One region of the Shimia sp. NS0008-38b genome, then DNA from elsewhere that is predicted to be linked to it. Evidence: riboswitches for the same ligand, from Rfam matches in the RefSeq annotation. Region 1 holds a riboswitch; the other holds the start of a gene.
The links. A riboswitch is a leader RNA that binds a small molecule or an ion and turns the genes downstream of it on or off. The one in region 1 is predicted to bind cobalamin.
Positions count from the first base shown of each region.

Region 2: linked by a shared signal. The riboswitch ahead of ABWV47_RS01725 (DUF1636 family protein) and the one ahead of ABWV47_RS04030 (DUF1636 family protein) in region 1 are both predicted to bind cobalamin.

Region 1 covers NZ_BAABWQ010000001.1:820,627-825,306, forward strand. The annotation lists gene ABWV47_RS04015 (Lin0512 family protein) at 1-339, opposite strand, end outside; gene ABWV47_RS04020 (Lin0512 family protein) at 336-683, opposite strand; gene cobO (cob(I)yrinic acid a,c-diamide adenosyltransferase) at 982-1,599, opposite strand; cobalamin riboswitch at 1,639-1,851, shown strand; gene ABWV47_RS04030 (DUF1636 family protein) at 1,929-2,312, shown strand; gene cobW (cobalamin biosynthesis protein CobW) at 2,309-3,346, shown strand; gene cobN (cobaltochelatase subunit CobN) at 3,354-4,680, shown strand, end outside.
Region 2 covers NZ_BAABWQ010000001.1:349,885-354,564, forward strand. The annotation lists gene ABWV47_RS01710 (DsbA family oxidoreductase) at 1-245, shown strand, start outside; gene ABWV47_RS01715 (multidrug effflux MFS transporter) at 432-1,643, shown strand; gene ABWV47_RS01720 (MFS transporter) at 1,697-2,914, shown strand; cobalamin riboswitch at 3,150-3,359, shown strand; gene ABWV47_RS01725 (DUF1636 family protein) at 3,463-3,873, shown strand; gene ABWV47_RS01730 (ABC transporter ATP-binding protein) at 3,870-4,658, shown strand; gene ABWV47_RS01735 (ABC transporter substrate-binding protein) at 4,668-4,680, shown strand, end outside.

The DNA.
Region 1 (4,680 bases):
CTGCTTTGGCAAAAACGCTTCAACCGCAGCCGACGCGATCACAAGTACATTTCCGTCATCCGGATTGGTGACATTCATACCGCCAAACACAGCTTTCACCTCAGCCCGCCCGCGTGGCAGCTTCTCCGCCAACACGGCACAATCCACCTTCTCCGGCTCCTGCACGCCCACAGTCACCTGCACCCGCATCTCTTTGGGGTCTTTGCCCAGCGCGGCAAACATCGGGATCGCAGAATGCCGGATCGCATCCTCAATCGCCCGCACGGCGGCCTTGGTATAGTCCTGACCGTATTGGTCATTGCCCATACCCATTTCGATGATAAAGCGTTGATCACTCATGTCGCCCACTCCACATCCAAAGCCACCGAAATCGCTACATTGGCGATCACAGTAGGATTGCCGCCATCATCGCGCGGTACATCCAACCCGCCTTTCACAGGCGTTACAGTGACTTGGCCGTAGGGGAAAATCGCTGCAATCACATCCGTGTCAACTTTTTCAGGTTGCTGCACGGCCACTTCAACGGTGATGAACATCTCGGCTTTGTCTTTGCCAAACAGCTCCGCGAGGTTGATGGAATTATGCCAAAGAGCATCCTTCACAGCGCGACTAGCGGCTTCCGTGTAATCCTGCCGCCGCAGCGACGACCCCATGCCAAATTCGGTGAGAAGACGTTTTATCATGCTGTTTTCCTAAGAATCCGGAGATCAAGCGTGTCAAAGAAGCCTGACCATTCTTCTGGAGGGGGATTGCCCGCCTTGTAGGCTTGTCGTTTTTGATCGTCTTGACCCGCATACCATTCGAAAAACCATTGCAAATAGGTTTCCCCAGACCCCATTCTCCACCCCATACTGGTTTTCTTCATGTCAGGGAATTCTTGCCAAGGGGCCAGCATCGGATCTGGTAACCGGCGCTTACCAGCTCCGAGACGATCCAGAGCCCTTTCAAGTGACAAACGCGTTTCTGAATCCAGCTGTGTACTCAAAATTCCACCCCAGCCTGCGCCTTAATGCCATCGCGAAAGGGATGTTTCAGCAACGTCATCTCTGTCACCAAATCCGCCGCCTCGATCAGCTCTGGTTTGGCATTGCGCCCGGTCAGCAACACATGTGTCATCTCCGGTTTCTCACTCAGCAAGAAGTCCACCACATCGTCGATATCTAAATAGTCATTGCGCAGTGCGATGTTGATTTCATCAAGCATCACAAAGCGGTTGTCCGGGTCGCGGATCAGCTGTTTCGCCAGTTCCCAGCCGGCCTCGGCCTTGGCGATGTCGCGCTCACGGTCCTGCGTCTCCCATGTAAAGCCCTCGCCAGACACATGAAATTTCACCTCATCCGCGAAATGCTCTTCCAGAAACGCGCGCTCCCCCGTGGCCATCGCCCCTTTGATGAACTGCACAACAGCCACCGGCATGTCGTGTGCAATACAGCGCATGATCATTCCAAATCCAGAAGAGCTTTTGCCTTTGCCCGGACCGGTGTGCACAATGATCAGACCTTTTTCTTCGGTCTTGCTGGCCATCATACGATCCCGTGCGGCCTTGATTTTCGCCATCTTGGCAGCGTGACGTTCGTTCTGATCCATGTTTTCGGGCATATTGCCTCTCCGTTGGCGCTTGACACAGCGGCGATCATTGCCCATTCGGGTGTCGCTGGTTCCTGTTCTTTGAACAGGTGAAAAGGGAATGCGAAACAGGCCTGACGTCAAGGCCCAAAGCGCAGCCGCCCCCGCGACCGTGACCGGAGAGGTCCGCCACAGCCACTGGATACATCCGGGAAGGCAGGTAGACCGACAGGGAGACCCCTGACATCCGCAAGCCGGGAGACCTGCCAGCAAAAATGACATGAACCGGACGGGGTGTTTCGGTGTCGGGCTGTCCACAGATGTCCCGTGTTTGCCCCGTCCCTGAAAAGGGACTGATTTGTATGACGGACGCACATGCTCCTGTCGAATTGCTTGTCTGCACAACCTGCCGTGCAGGCATGCCAACTGATGTCGAAGGCCCCAGGCCGGGAACGCAACTGTTTGAGGCGCTCAATGCAGCTGAATTGCCAGACAACGTGACGCTCAAAGGCGTGGAGTGCTTCTCCAACTGTGACCAAGGCTGCTCGATTACAATTCGTGGTGGCGCTGACCGGTGGACCTATGTCTATGGCAACTTCACTGGTGAAGACGATGCTGAATTGGTTGCCGATGGGGTCACCAAATACGCAGCCACCGCCGATGGTCTTGTGCCATGGCGCGAACGTTCAACTCACTTTCGTAAAAACTGCATCGCCCGCATTCCCCCTTTGGAGGCCGACCAATGAGCTCACTTGAAAAACTGCCCGTCACTGTCATTACTGGCTTTCTGGGCTCTGGCAAAACCACGCTTGTGCGCAACCTGATACAGAACCCGCAGGGCAAACGCCTCGCCGTGATTGTCAACGAATTTGGCGACGTCGGTGTGGACGGTGAAATCCTCAAATCCTGCGCCATTCCGGACTGCCCTGCAGAGAACATTCTCGAACTGGCCAACGGCTGCATCTGTTGCACTGTCGCGGATGATTTTATTCCGACCATCGAAGCCCTGATGGCATTGGACCCGCGTCCTGAGCATATCCTCATTGAAACCTCAGGTCTGGCGCTGCCCAAACCTCTTCTGAAAGCCTTCGACTGGCCGGACATCCGTTCCAAAATTACCGTTGACGGTGTGATCGCCTTGGCAGATGCCGAGGCTGTGGCGGATGGACGGTTTGCCGCCAACGTAGCCGCTGTAGATGCCCAGCGCGAAGCAGATGAAGGTCTGGATCACGAAACCCCATTGTCCGAAGTCTTTGAGGACCAAATCAGCTGCGCCGATATTGTTTTGTTGACCAAACCAGACCTTGCAGGCCCTGAAGGTGTGGCCAAAGCCAAGGAAATCGTACTGGCCGAAGCCCCACGTCCGCTGCCTGTAGTTGAAGTGGCCGAAGGCGAAGTTGACCCCCGTGTGATTCTTGGGCTGGAAGCTGCGGCAGAGGACGACATGGATGCACGTCCCTCCCACCACGATGGCCACCACGATCATGAACACGACGATTTTGAAAGTGTTGTCATCGATGTTCCGGAACAGTCCGATCCTGCGGCCTTTGCTGCAAAGATTGAAAAAATGGCAAAGGACCAGAACATTTTGCGTGTCAAAGGCTATGCAGCGGTCGCTGGCAAGCCCATGAGATTGTTGGTTCAGGCGGTCGGTGCGCGTGTGCGCCATCAATTTGATCGCCCATGGACGCCAGAAGAGGACCGCAAAGGCCGCATGGTCGTGATTGCAGAACATCACGACGTAAATATCGATGCGATCCGCGCAGCTCTGCTAGACTAACACTCCCATGCATGTAGTCTTTCGCGAAAGCCACGGTCTTGATGAGGCCGACACCCCGATGGATCTGGGTCAGTCCCCGGCCGATCTTGTCGTGCTGTCGTTCTCTGACAGTGATCTGGGGGCTTTCGCGGCAGGCTGGCATCGCGCCAATGGCGATTTGCCAACGTTGCGGCTGGCCAATCTCACGGCGCTCAAACACCCGCTTTCTGTTGATACCTATGTAGAGCAGACGCTGTCAGGGGCCAAAGCAATCCTGATCCGCCTGATTGGTGGGATATCTTATTGGCAATATGGCATTCAGCAAGTGCAGGCTTTGGCGGCTGAAAAAGGCATCGCGCTTGCGGTGCTCCCGGCAGATGGCCGCCCGGATGAGCGACTGGACGGGGTGTCTACACTTCCTGTTTCAACTCTGCATCGCTTGACCCACCTTTGTGACACAGGCGGCGCTATTGCAGCTCAAGCCGCGCTGGCGCAATTGGCGTTGGCGGCAGGGCTTTACGCCAAACCGGTCATAGGTTCGAAATCATTGCCCGACCATGGAGGCTGGACGCCCCAAAACGGGCTTTGTGATCCACTCAATGATCGCGACACAACCAAGCCTCTGATCGCGCTCACGTTCTACCGAGCTTACGTCAGCTCCGCCGACACGGCCCCAATCGATGCTTTGTTTGAGGAATTTCAAAATCGCGGCTTTGATGTGATCGGCCTGTTTGCGCCCTCGCTCAAAGTGCCCGCCTCAGCCGCATGGCTCTCTGGCACATTGAAATCGCTTAAACCTGCCGCCATCGTAAACGCCACATCGTTCTCCGGAAAAGGTGACAGTGGCACCTCGCCATTGGACGCCACGGACGCACCGGTGTTTCAGGTCGCTCTGGCCACCTCTCGCAAGAAAGCTTGGGCTGACTCTGAGCGTGGTCTGGCACCTGCAGACTTGGCCATGCATGTTGTGTTGCCAGAGGTTGATGGTCGACTTTTTGCAGGTGTTAGCTCGTTCAAAGAACCTGGCAAAAAAGACACCGCGCTAGAGTACTCCCGCTTTGGCCATCGCCCCCTACCCGAACGCATCCGAAGCGTTGCCGACAAAGTGGAAGGCTGGGTACAATTGGCCAAAAAGCCAAACAGCCAAAAACACATCGCCTGCGTGCTCAGCACCTATCCCGGCAAAGACTGGAACATGGCGCATGCCGTAGGTCTCGACCCATTGGCCAGCGTCGATGCCCTTTTGGGGGACCTGTCTGGAGCGGGATTTACCGCACCCCAAACAGACAGCGACGCACCTGTGAAAGACGCCCTGCTTTCGCACACCCTATCTTGGTCTGTCGACGCCTATCAGA
Region 2 (4,680 bases), 470 kb from region 1:
GCGCCGACGTGCTTGCTGACATCGCTGATGGTGTTGGTATGGACGCTGCAGTTGTACGCAAACTGCTCAGCACGGACACAGATGTTGAGGACATGCGCAAGCGAGACACCCACAGCCGCGAGATGGGCGTGAACTCAGTTCCGACCTTCATCGTCGCCAATCAGCACGCAGTGCCCGGTGCGCAACCCGCCGAATTGTGGTTGAAGGTGATTGCGGATCTTCGGGCCCAAAACGCCGCTGAATAGATATTCACTTCGCGCTTGTAGCCCTGCGAACTCCGCGATAAGGTCGCGGTGTCCACAGCTCATTTTTGGCTGTCCGGCATACTCAAACACGATCACAAAACTGGTGCAGGCCAGAGATTCCGCAGAAACGCTTTCCGGCATGCTGCCGAACCGCCTGCGCTTCTGACACCGTCGACGGAGCCTGTCATGACCAAAGAAAACCTGCCTATGTCGCAGGTAGAATTCATTGCTTTGATTGCGATGATGTTCGCCACGATTGCGTTCTCGATTGACGCAATGTTGCCCGCGCTTCCCGAAATCGCGCATGAGCTGAGCCCGGGCAATCTAAACCATGCCACATTGATCATCACCTCCTTTGTGATGGGCATGGGCCTCGGCACCTTCTTCACAGGCCCCTTGTCTGACCGTTTTGGCCGCAAACCAGTCCTGATCGGCGGTGCTTTGATGTACACGGTGTGTGCCTTCCTTGGCTGGCAAAGCCAGACATTGGAATGGCTGTTGGCAGCACGTTTCTTTCAAGGTGTGGGGTCAGCGGGACCTCGCATTGTCACGCTCGCAATTGTGCGCGATCTGTTTGCCGGTCGGGAAATGGCGCGCATTATGTCCTTCGCCATGATGGTGTTTACGATAGTGCCAGCCCTTGCGCCTGCCATTGGTACGGTCATCATCGATCTGTCGTCGTGGCGCGGCATCTTTGTTGCCTTTATGATTTTCTCGCTTTTGTCGGTTCTGTGGGTTGGCGTTCGCCTGCCTGAGCCACTGAGTGTAGAAGATCGTCGGCCGTTTAGCTTTGCAAAACTCATGTCGGGTGCACGCGAAATGTGGGGCATTCCTGCTGTGCGCACATCTATGTATGTCCAAACGCTGATTCTGGCGGGTCTGTTTGCCATGATCAGTTCCGTACAGCCCATCTACGACCAAACCTTCGGTAAGGCAGACCAATTTCCACTTTGGTTTGCCTGCATTGCACTACTATCAGGCAGCGCCAGCCTCCTGAACGCCAAATTGGTGATGGTCTTTGGAATGCGGTTTCTGGTGACCTTTGCAATTGGTGCGCAAATTGTATTTTCCCTCGGCATGATCGGTGCCTACGCCGTTCCAAACGACAGCGTTCACTTCGCAGCCTTTGTCATTTGGCAAACCGCGATCTTCTTTTCTGTTGGTATGACCATCGGCAATCTGAATGCTTTGGCGATGGAACCGCTTGGACACATGGCAGGGACCGGAGCCTCCATCATGGGCGCCTTCTCTACCATTTTAGGCGGCGTTCTGGCGGCGCCTGTTGGGTTGGCATTTGATGGCACCCCGTTGCCCATGGCGATCTCGCTTGGGGTCTTTGCGGTGATCAGCTTCGCTCTGATGCTACACATGCGCCGTATTGAGGCGCTCAGCCAGTAGGAATTGTGCAATTCGCGCTTGTGCAGGCTCGGCCATTTTGCAACCATTGCTTTATGGCCAGCCCCCTGCTCCTTCGTAACCGCAACTACCGTCTGCTCTTTGCGTCAGGCGCATTGACAAACCTTGGCGACGGGCTGGTGTCTCTCGCACTGCCGTGGTTGGCCACCTTGCTTACACGTGACCCACTGGCCATTGCCGCAGTTGCCGCCGCCGGACGCCTGCCTTGGTTGTTTTTTTCTCTACCTGCCGGGGTGGTTGCTGATCGGGTCGACCGCCGCAAACTTATTGCCCGCGCTGACCTTCTACGCGCCGCATTGGTGGCTGCGATCCTCTGCCTCGCGCTGAGCCCTCCCAACACCGGCAGTGTCTGGATTTTGGTGGCACTTGCCTTCCTTTTGGGCGCTGCCGAAGTTGTTCGCGACAACGCCGCCCAAACCATTCTGCCAGATATCGTGACAGCTTCAGACCTTGAGGCCGCAAATGGGCAAATGTGGAGCGTTGAGCAGCTAACTGGTCAATTCATTGGCCCGCCATTGGCCGGATTTTTAATCGCCTCAAGCATTGCCTTGCCATTTGGATTGGACGTTGCGGCACTGGTGATGGCTGCCGGGATGGTCTGGCTCATCACATTGGCACCACGCCCCAAAACCAGCCAGAACTTCTTCAAAGCACTGAAAGAAGGTATCACATTCATGCGCAGCGACGCGCTGCTTTTGCGCCTCGCCGTTGTCTTGGGCTGCGCCAACTTTCTGGCCATGGGCACAATGACCCTGCAAGTGCTGTTTGCACAGGATGTGCTTGGCCTGTCCGCCGCACAGTATGGCTTTATCCTTTCAACAGCAGCGCTTGGCGCTATCACTGGCAGCCTCACCGCGCCACGTCTCATTCGTCTGTTTGGCACACAGCGTTGTCTCTATATCTCCATCACAGGTTGGAGCATTGGCTACGGCACCATCGGCTTGACCAATTCCAGCATCGTGATGGCCCTATCTCTGTTTGGTGTGATGGCCTGTGCCATGCTGTGGAACGTGATCACTGTGTCTTGGCGACAGCGCCGCATTCCCACTGACCTGCTTGGACGGGTCAACAGCATATACCGCTTCTTTGGATGGGGCAGCATGCCGCTGGGTGCCATCGCCGCAGGTGCGGCAGTTGCAGCACTACAAACACCCTTTGGTCGCGACATTGCTCTTCGCACCCCCTTTCTGATGGCGGGGGCATTGTGCTTTTTGCTCCTACTCTATGCGATGGCCCGCTTGCGCCTCGACTAAAGCACAGACCCCAGCAAGCAGAAAGCGGCGCAGAATTATAAGACGGCCTGTGCGTTGCGCTTCTCCAAATCGCTCAAAATAGCTGGCCGCTGATTTCCCAATCGCCCATCATATCCATCTATTTGTTAGGTATTTGAAGGCGATGCCAAAGTGAGGCAGACACGCAGGCGTACTGCGCACGACACCCCATTATTCCCACTCTCACTTTCATGGATTGACAACGCAGCACATTATCGCGAAACAAACAGATGATGGTGCTTGTATGAAAATCGATGCAAGCAAAGGGAATACGGTGCGGCGCATAACATAACGCCAATTCCGTGACTGCCCCCGCAACTGTAGGCGGTGTGCAACCCCCAAAACGCCACTGGGCCAAATGGGTCTGGGAAGGTGGGGCGCGCAAGACACCGCAAGTCAGGAGACCTGCCATCGCCAACTGTAACTCAAACCGGGCGGGGTGCCTCGGAAGGAGGCCACATTGACTTATTTGGCATATGCCACTGACATCTCTGGTTTCGTCCGCACCCAGCGCTTTCGCGGAGGGCGAAATGAACCGTACAACCCCATCTCATCGCATCACTGTCTGCACATCCTGCCGCCACAAAGGCAAAACCTGCAATCCCGGCTATGAGCTGATCGCAAAACTGCGCGCTGCCATATCCGCCGCTGCCGACAGCATCCCTGAGGACTTTGAAATCTCCGGGACCGCCTGCATGGCCGGATGTGACCGCCCCTGCACGGTGGCCTACCATGCCACACGCAAAGCCTCTTATCTGTTTGGCGATGTCACAGCGGACGACAACATCGAAGACCTTGTGGACTTCGCCAAACAATACGCTGTTTTACATGACGGTTGGTGCAGCTCAATCGACCGACCGACGGGCCTGCGCAAAAGCACCCTTGCCCGCATTCCGGCCAGCATCGTGGCAATCGAAGACAGTCTGGAGCGCGTGTCATGAATGCACCCGCTTTAGAGGTGAAAAACGTCACCTGGGCCCCGCGCAAACGCGATCCGCTTCTTTTGGAACCCACCAGCTTTGCGCTCAACGAAGGCGAAGTCATGGGCATTGTTGGTCCCAATGGCGCGGGCAAGACAACCTTATTGCGGATGATCTACGGCTACAATCGGCCTTTGAGCGGTGACATTTTGGTGCGCGGAGAGTCTCTGCGCCAGATGGCACCGCGTGCCTTGGCCCGCCAAGTGGCGGCGGTGCTGCAAGAACAACCCTCTGACTTTGCGCTGTCCGTTCGCGAAATTGTGGCGCTTGGCCGTGTCCCGCATCGCTTGGGGCTCTCAACGCCCGGTCGCAGGGATGGTGAAATCATCTCAGCGGCGCTTGAGAAACTGAACCTTGAGCATCTGTCCTATCGCAGCCTGTCCACGCTGTCGGGCGGCGAACGTCAGCGTGTCATGGTCGCACGCGCCTTGGCGCAGGAGCCACATCTCTTGGTGTTGGATGAGCCCACCAATCACCTCGATATCCGCCATCAGCTTGAGGTCTTGCATCTGATCCGCGATTTGGACCTGACCATTGTGACATCCCTGCACGATCTCAACCTAACGGCTGATGTCTGCGACAAGGTGCTGGTGCTCAAAAACGGCAGCCAACAAGGTTTTGGCAACCCACGCGAGGTGCTTAAAGGCGCGCTCGTTTCAAACACATTTCAGGTGCACGCCCGGCAAGAGGAACTCAGCTTCAGCCAAAAACCGCACCTCACCTTTCAATTGCCTTCCAACGGCTAAGGACCCCTCATGAAACATACAT